Regions from separate parts of the Embleya sp. NPDC059237 genome, predicted to be linked through region 2. Evidence: predicted binding sites of a transcription regulator. Region 2 holds the regulator's gene; the other holds the start of a gene.
What was found. Region 2 encodes HspR, which represses chaperone genes until heat shock. Its sites were predicted from a motif close to TTGAGNNNNNNNNNCTCAA; they were not measured.
Positions count from the first base shown of each region.

Region 1: the regulator HspR is predicted to act here: its motif matches at 1,469-1,487, upstream of lon (endopeptidase La).

Region 1 covers NZ_JBHZAE010000001.1:1,400,784-1,404,192, reverse strand. The annotation lists gene lon (endopeptidase La) at 1-1,435, opposite strand, end outside; gene ACFXKZ_RS06125 (hypothetical protein) at 1,682-2,002, opposite strand; gene ACFXKZ_RS06120 (dihydrofolate reductase family protein) at 2,433-3,041, opposite strand; gene ACFXKZ_RS06115 (hypothetical protein) at 3,105-3,409, opposite strand, start outside.
Region 2 covers NZ_JBHZAE010000008.1:314,682-318,090, forward strand. The annotation lists gene ACFXKZ_RS26205 (TIGR03767 family metallophosphoesterase) at 1-1,103, opposite strand, end outside; gene ACFXKZ_RS26210 (heat shock protein transcriptional repressor HspR) at 1,243-1,713, opposite strand; gene dnaJ (molecular chaperone DnaJ) at 1,715-2,887, opposite strand; gene grpE (nucleotide exchange factor GrpE) at 3,009-3,409, opposite strand, start outside.

The sequences.
Region 1 (3,409 bases), on a different contig from region 2:
CCACGTCGGACAGGTCGAGTTCGACCTCCAGGTAGTGGTCGCGGAAGGTGTGGTTCTGGGCCGGGTCGAGCACTTCGAGCAGCGCCGCGGTCGGGTCGCCCCGGTAGTCCGAGCCGACCTTGTCGATCTCGTCGAGCAGGACGACGGGGTTCATGCTGCCCGCCTCCTTGATCGCCCGGACGATCCGGCCCGGCAGCGCGCCGACGTAGGTGCGGCGGTGGCCGCGGATCTCGGCCTCGTCGCGGACGCCACCGAGGGCGACCCGGACGAACGAGCGGCCCATCGCGCGGGCCACCGACTCGCCGAGCGAGGTCTTGCCGACTCCGGGCGGGCCGACCAGGGCGAGCACCGCGCCGGAGCGCCGGCCGCCGACCACGCCCAGACCGCGCTCCTCGCGGCGCTTGCGGACCGCCAGGTATTCGACGATGCGCTCCTTGACGTCGTCCAGACCGGAGTGGTCCGCGTCCAGGATCGCGCGCGCCTCGGCGACGTCGTACGCGTCCTCGCTGCGCTCGTTCCAGGGAATCTCCAGGACCGTGTCCAGCCAGGTCCGGATCCAGCCGCCCTCGGGCGACGCGTCGGAGGCGTGCTCCAGCTTGTCGACCTCCTTGAGCGCGGCCTCCAGGACCTTCTCCGGCAGGTTCGCGGCCTCGACCCGCGCCCGGTAGTCCTCCTCCTCGCTGTCCGGGGTGCCGTTGAGCTCGTTCAGCTCCTTGCGCACCGCGGCCAACTGCTGCTTGAGCAGGAACTCGCGCTGCTGCTTGTCCATGCCCTCCTGGACGTCCTTGCGGATCGTCTCGGCCACGTCCAGCTCGGCGAGGTGGTCCCGGGTCCAGCCGACCACCTTGGTCAGCCGCTCCTGGACGTCGATCGTCTGGAGCACCTCGATCTTCTGCTGCAGGCTCAGGTAGGGGGCGTAGCCGGAGTTGTCCGCCAGGTCGCCGGCGTCCTCCAGAGCCTGGACATGGTCCACCACCTGCCACGCACCGCGCTTGCCGAGCACGGTGGTGACCAGGGCCTTGTACTCCCGGGCCAGCTCCAGGGTGCGCTCGTCGGCCTCGACGTCCGGCACCCGGGTCGCCTCGACCCACAGCGCCGCGCCGGGGCCGGTGGTGCCGCTGCCGATCCGCACCCGGCCCTCGCCGCGCACCACCACGACCGACTCACCCCCGGGCAGCCGGCCGACCTGCTCGATCACGCCGAGCGTGCCCACCGCCGGGTACTGCCCGTCGTCACGCGGAACAAGCAGCACCCGCGCCTTGCTCTCACTACGGACGCCGGGCCCGGTGGACCGCCCCGCGGCGGCCCGCGCGGCATCCACGGCGGCACGGGTCTCCGCGTCGTCGAGTTCGAGCGGGACCACCATGCCGGGGAGGACGACGACGTCGTCCAACGGAAGAACCGGCAGGGTCAGGGTCCCGATGGTCTCGCTCATGTCATGCCCCTTCAGTGGCCACAGTCGAAAAACTTGCGCTGTACCGACTCAAGAAACACGAGCCCCTCTTTGTTCCCCCACCCACCCCGCCCCCTGTTCGCCCTGGGCGAAGTCGTCCTTTGGCCGGCCCGCGGCGACCACGGCTGTGACCGGGCGCGTGGGGTATCGGGGGGCTCGGAACGCCGAAGGGCCCCGGATCGCGAGCGATCCGGGGCCCTTGTCCACAGCGTGGGGAGGATGGCGACATCAGCCGCCGCAGTCCCACACGTAGTTGGCCGGGCCACCGGTCGAGTCCCATCGGAAACGCTTGGTCTCACCGCCGGCAAGGTATTGGCATTCCGGGTCGGGCCAGCCCGAGACCTGGACGCTCAGGTTCATGCGACGCCCGCAGTCGTTGCGGACGTCCGCCCACCGCCAGGTGGGAAAGCCGACGTGGGTGTCCTGATTGACGATCACGGCGCAGTCCAAAGGCTCCACGGCGGGGACTGCGGCTGTGGCGGCGGGTGCGGCGGACACGACGACGCCGGCGGTCGCGAGCGAGAGGGCGGCGATAGCCGTCCAGGACACATATCGGCGAGAACGAGTGAGAGAGCGCATTTCTTTGCCTCCGGGTCGATGTATCGCTCCCACTGTGGGAGCACTCACACACCCAGACTCCCTGCGTTGAGTAGTCGGATCATCACGCGCAGGCACGAGTTCGCCGTACATCGATCCGCGTACGTCGTCAGCCGTACGGCCTCATACCGGCGCGGCGCCCAAACGCGAGGCGGGCGCCGCCCGGGGCGGATGCGAGGCAGTGCGGGGCGACTGTGAAGCGATTCGGGACGTGTGACGTTGACGGCGGGATACCGCCGGACCGGGGGTGGTTGGGCGGCTGTACCGGACTCTCCGTTGCCGGGGGTGGCGCGCCTCGTTCGTGGTCATGGGTGCACCCGCGCTCGGCGCCGCGATCGCGCTGGGCCCGGCGGGGTTCGGCGCGGCGAAGGTGGCCTGTGACCTACTGGTAGCTGTCGTAGGTGGGCTTGCCCTTCGGTCGGTAGATGCCGAGGACGGTGCCGCCCTTGGTCGTCGAGACGCCGACCGGCTCCAGCGCGGTGGGGATCGCTCCGTCGGCGAACAGCCGCTTTCCGGTGCCGATGATCACCGGGTGGATGGTCAACCGGTACTCGTCGACGAGGTCGTGCCGCATGAGGGTCTGGGCGAGGTCGCCGCTGCCGACGACGTTGATGTTGCCGCCCTCGGATGCCTTCAACGCGCGGACGGCATCGGCGATGTCGCCCTCCAACAGCGTGGAGTTCCGCCACTCGACGGATGTCAGGGTCCGAGACGCCACGTACTTGCGCATGCTGTTCATCCGGTCGGTGAACGGATTGTCGGGACCGGCGGTCGGCCAGTACGACGCGAAGATGTCGTACGTCTTGCGGCCCAGCAGCATCGCGTCGGAGTCCTCGTACCACTCGGCGATGCCCGCGCCGACCTCCTCGTCGGTCACCGGCTTCTGCCAGCCGCCGTGCTCGAAGCCGCTCTCCGCGTCCTCGTCCGGCCCACCCGGCGCCTGCATGACGCCGTCGAGCGTCAGGAACGTACAAACGATGATCTTGCGCATGGTGTCCTCCCTGTGTCGTCGACGGGTAGACCCCACAACCACCGAAAACTCATCGGCGCAGCGTCAGAGGTGGCGTTGGGCGGCTTCGACGATGGTGTCTGCGGTGGTGTTGAACGCTATGGCCGCGCCGGGAGCGTGGGTGCGGACGAGGTTGACGGTCTGTTCGAAGAGCGGGAGGAGGTCTTCCGACTTGCGAATGCCGCCGCCGATCAGGACCACGTTCCAGGCGCGCTCGGTCAGGGCGGCGACGATCGTGGGCTCGGCGGTCTCGTCGGGGCCGAACACGGTCATGGACGCGTGGATGCCGTGGTCGGCGAATCGGGCCAACTCCGCCTCCAGGGTGGCGAGTAGGGCGGCGCCGTTGGTTC
Region 2 (3,409 bases):
CCGTGGCCCTTGGGCAGGCCGGTGGTGTTGAAGTGCTCCTTGATCGTCTCCGCGCGGTCGACGAGGCGACGATCCGGGTCGGCCGTGACCTTGCGCTTGGGGCCGGCCAGCAGCGCCGCCAGCGCGTCCGGCTTGCCGCTCTGCAGTCCGAGGGCCAGCGCGGCCACGGTCTGCCCGGGGGATATGTCGAGCACCTTCTCGTCGCCGACCGCGACCTTGCCCAGCAGTTCGCTGACCGGCAGGTTGCCCTGGACCAGGCCGTCGTGGTTGCCGTAGGCGCTGTACCAGGGGGTCTTCAGGCCGGTCGCCTCGAACGGCCGCCGACACGCGTCCAGCAGGCCCGGCACGGTGGGATAGCCGTACTGGGCGCGCGGCACGTCGTCCTTCTGCCCGGGCGGCGTGCCGTCGGGGTGCCAGTAGCGCTCGTGGTACGCCACCGCGTCCATCGGGCCCTCGTACCTGTTGCGATCGCCCGAGTCGGGCGTGACCTTCTTGCCGCCGTCGAGCACGTCGATGTACCAGCGCAGCTCGTTGAACTGGATGTTGTCGGTGTTGTCGCCGGTGCAGATCGTGAAGGCCAGCGGCGCGCCCAGGGCCGGACCCTTGCCGATCCGGTTGAGCGACTGCACCATCGCCTCGGCGATCTGCGCGGTCAGCACCTCCTGCGGGCGGTACGCCGACTGGAAGGGCAGCAGCTTGGCGAACGGCTGGTCCTTGTCGCTGTGCCGGTCGAGGAAGTCCACGCGCGCGGTCGACTGCGAATCCTGGATGTGGATGTCGGTCAACTGGGTGAACGCGACCAGGGAGCGTCGCTTTGCCTTGTCGCCCGAGCTGCCGCCGGGCATCAACTCGCTGCGCAGCAGGTGTGGTTCACCGGGTCCGGCGACGATCTTGCGGTAGCCGCCCGGCCCGGGCGGGCCGAGCACGAGGGTGCGCTCCAGCGTGGTGCCGGCCGCGCCGGCCGGCTTGGGCGCGCCCGACTTGGGTGCGTCGCTCGACTTCCCGTCGGGCTTGTCCTTGTCGTCGTCGGAGCACGCGGCCACTCCGAGCAGTGCCGCGCTCGCGGCCGAGTACTTCAGGACGTCCCGACGATTCGGCTTCATGCGGCGACCCTACTGACGCGTAGCGAGCCGCATCAAGGAAGCGTCGAGGCTGCGTCGAAGAAGCGCCGAGACCGCACAAAAAACGGCGAGGAGGGGGCACGGCCGGGGCCGTACCGCCTCCTCGCCGTCGTCGCGGCCGTCAGTCCGAACGCCCGCGCCGCGGCTTCCACACCACGAGCGCGGTGCCGGCCTGCGGCCGGACCGGGACCAGATCGCGCCGGTAGGACGCGTGTACGGCCGCCTCGCGCCGGGCGCTCGCGTCCGTCGCCTCGTGCAGCGCGTGCTCCATCTCGGCCACGCGCATGCGCAGCGCGAGTACCTGGTTCTCCAGCTCCAGGATCCGCTTGATCCCGGCGAGGTTGATGCCGGCCTCCTGGGAGAGCCGCTGCACCTCGCGCAACTGCACGATGTCGCGGGCGGAATAGCGCCGCCCCCGGCCCGCCGTACGGTCCGGCGAGACCAGGCCGAGGCGGTCGTACTGTCGCAACGTCTGCGGGTGCAGGCCGGACAGCTGGGCGGCGACCGAGATCACGTAGACCGGAGAGGTCTCGTCGATCTCGAAGCCGTGCCCACCACCGATACCGCCACCGCCCAAGCCGCCCGGTCGCATGTCATGCCCCCTTCGCCGCGTCCAACAGATCGGCTCGGGGATCGTGCGCGACGGTCGCCTCGCGGAACGCCTCCAGCGCTTCGCGCGCCTTGTCGTTCAGCTGCTGAGGGACCGTCACCTCGATGGTGACCAGGAGGTCGCCCCGAGTGCCGTCCTTGCGTGCCGCCCCGCGTCCGCGCACCCGCAGCGTGCGGCCGTTGCCCGTGCCCGCGGGGAGCTTGAGCGTGACCGGGATGCCGCCGAGCGTGGGTACGGTGACGTCCGCCCCGAGCGCGGCCTCCGGGAAGGTGACCGGCACGGTGACCGTGAGGTTGTCGCCCTTGCGTCCGAAGACGGCGTGGGCCTTGACGTGCACCACGACGTACAGGTCGCCGGCCGGGCCGCCGCGCTCGCCGGGCGCGCCCTTGCCCTTGAGCCGGATGCGCTGCCCGTCCTGGACCCCGGCCGGGATCCGGACCTGCATCGTGCGCGAACTCTTGGCCCGGCCACTGCCGTTGCACACGATGCACGGGTCGTCCACGAGCAGCCCGCGGCCCTTGCAGTCGCGGCACGGCTCGGAGAAGCCGAAACCGCCCTGCGGCCGGCTGACGTTGCCGGAGCCCGCGCAGGTCGGGCACATCCGCGGGGTGGTGCCCGCGGCCGCGCCCGTGCCGTTGCAGTGCCGACACGGTTCCGAACTGGTCAGCCGGATCGGCACGGTCGCGCCGTCGACCGCGTCGGCGAAGCCGAGGGTGACCTCGGACTCCACGTCGGTACCGCGCCGGGGCTGCTGGCGCCCGGTCTGGCGACCGCCGCCGAACAGGCCGCCGAAGATGTCGCCCAGACCGCCGGTGTTGCCCGCGCCGCCCTGCTGGCCGCCGAAGATGTCGCCGAGGTCGAACGGGAAGCCGCCGGTGCCGGACTGTCCGCCGCCGGTGCCGCGAAAGCCGCCGCCGCTGCCGAACAGGGTCCGGGCCTCGTCGTATTCCTTGCGCCGCTTGTCGTCGGCCAGTACGTCGTAGGCCTCCGAGATCTCCTTGAAGCGCTCCTCGGCCTTCGTGTCACCCTTGTTCTTGTCCGGGTGGAACTCGACGGCGAGCTTGCGATACGCCTTCTTGATCTCGGCGGTGCCGGCGTCCTTGGGGACGCCGAGCACCTTGTAGTAGTCCTTCTCCAGGTAGTCCTTCGTACTCATGCGCCCCTCGCCGATCGGGTCGGGGTGCCCTCGTGCTCCGAGCGCCCGTTTCCGGATTCACACCACCCGCGCATCGGCGTCCCTCCTCTCCGCTTCTCGTCGTCTCGTTCCCGGTGACGGTTCAGCTGCCGGCCGCTTCGCCCGACTCCTCCGGACCGCCCTCGGCCTCCGCCGTGGGTTCCGCGACCGCCACCCGTGCCGGACGGATGATCCGCTCGCCCACTTGATAACCGGGCTGCAGGATCTCCACACACGTGGGTTCGGTGACATCGGTCGCGTACGAGTGCAGCAGCGCCTCGTGCACCGTCGGGTCGAACGGGTCGCCCTTCGAACCGAAGCTCTGCAGCCCCATCTTGGCCACGATCGACTCCAGCGACTCGGCGACCGACTTGAAGCCGCCCGCCAGTTCGCCGTGGTCCCGGGCCCGACCGATGTCGTCGAGCACCGGCAGCAGTTCGCTCAGCACCTTGATGGCGGCCGACTCGCCCGCCACGTTGCGGTCCCGCTCGACCCGCTTGCGGT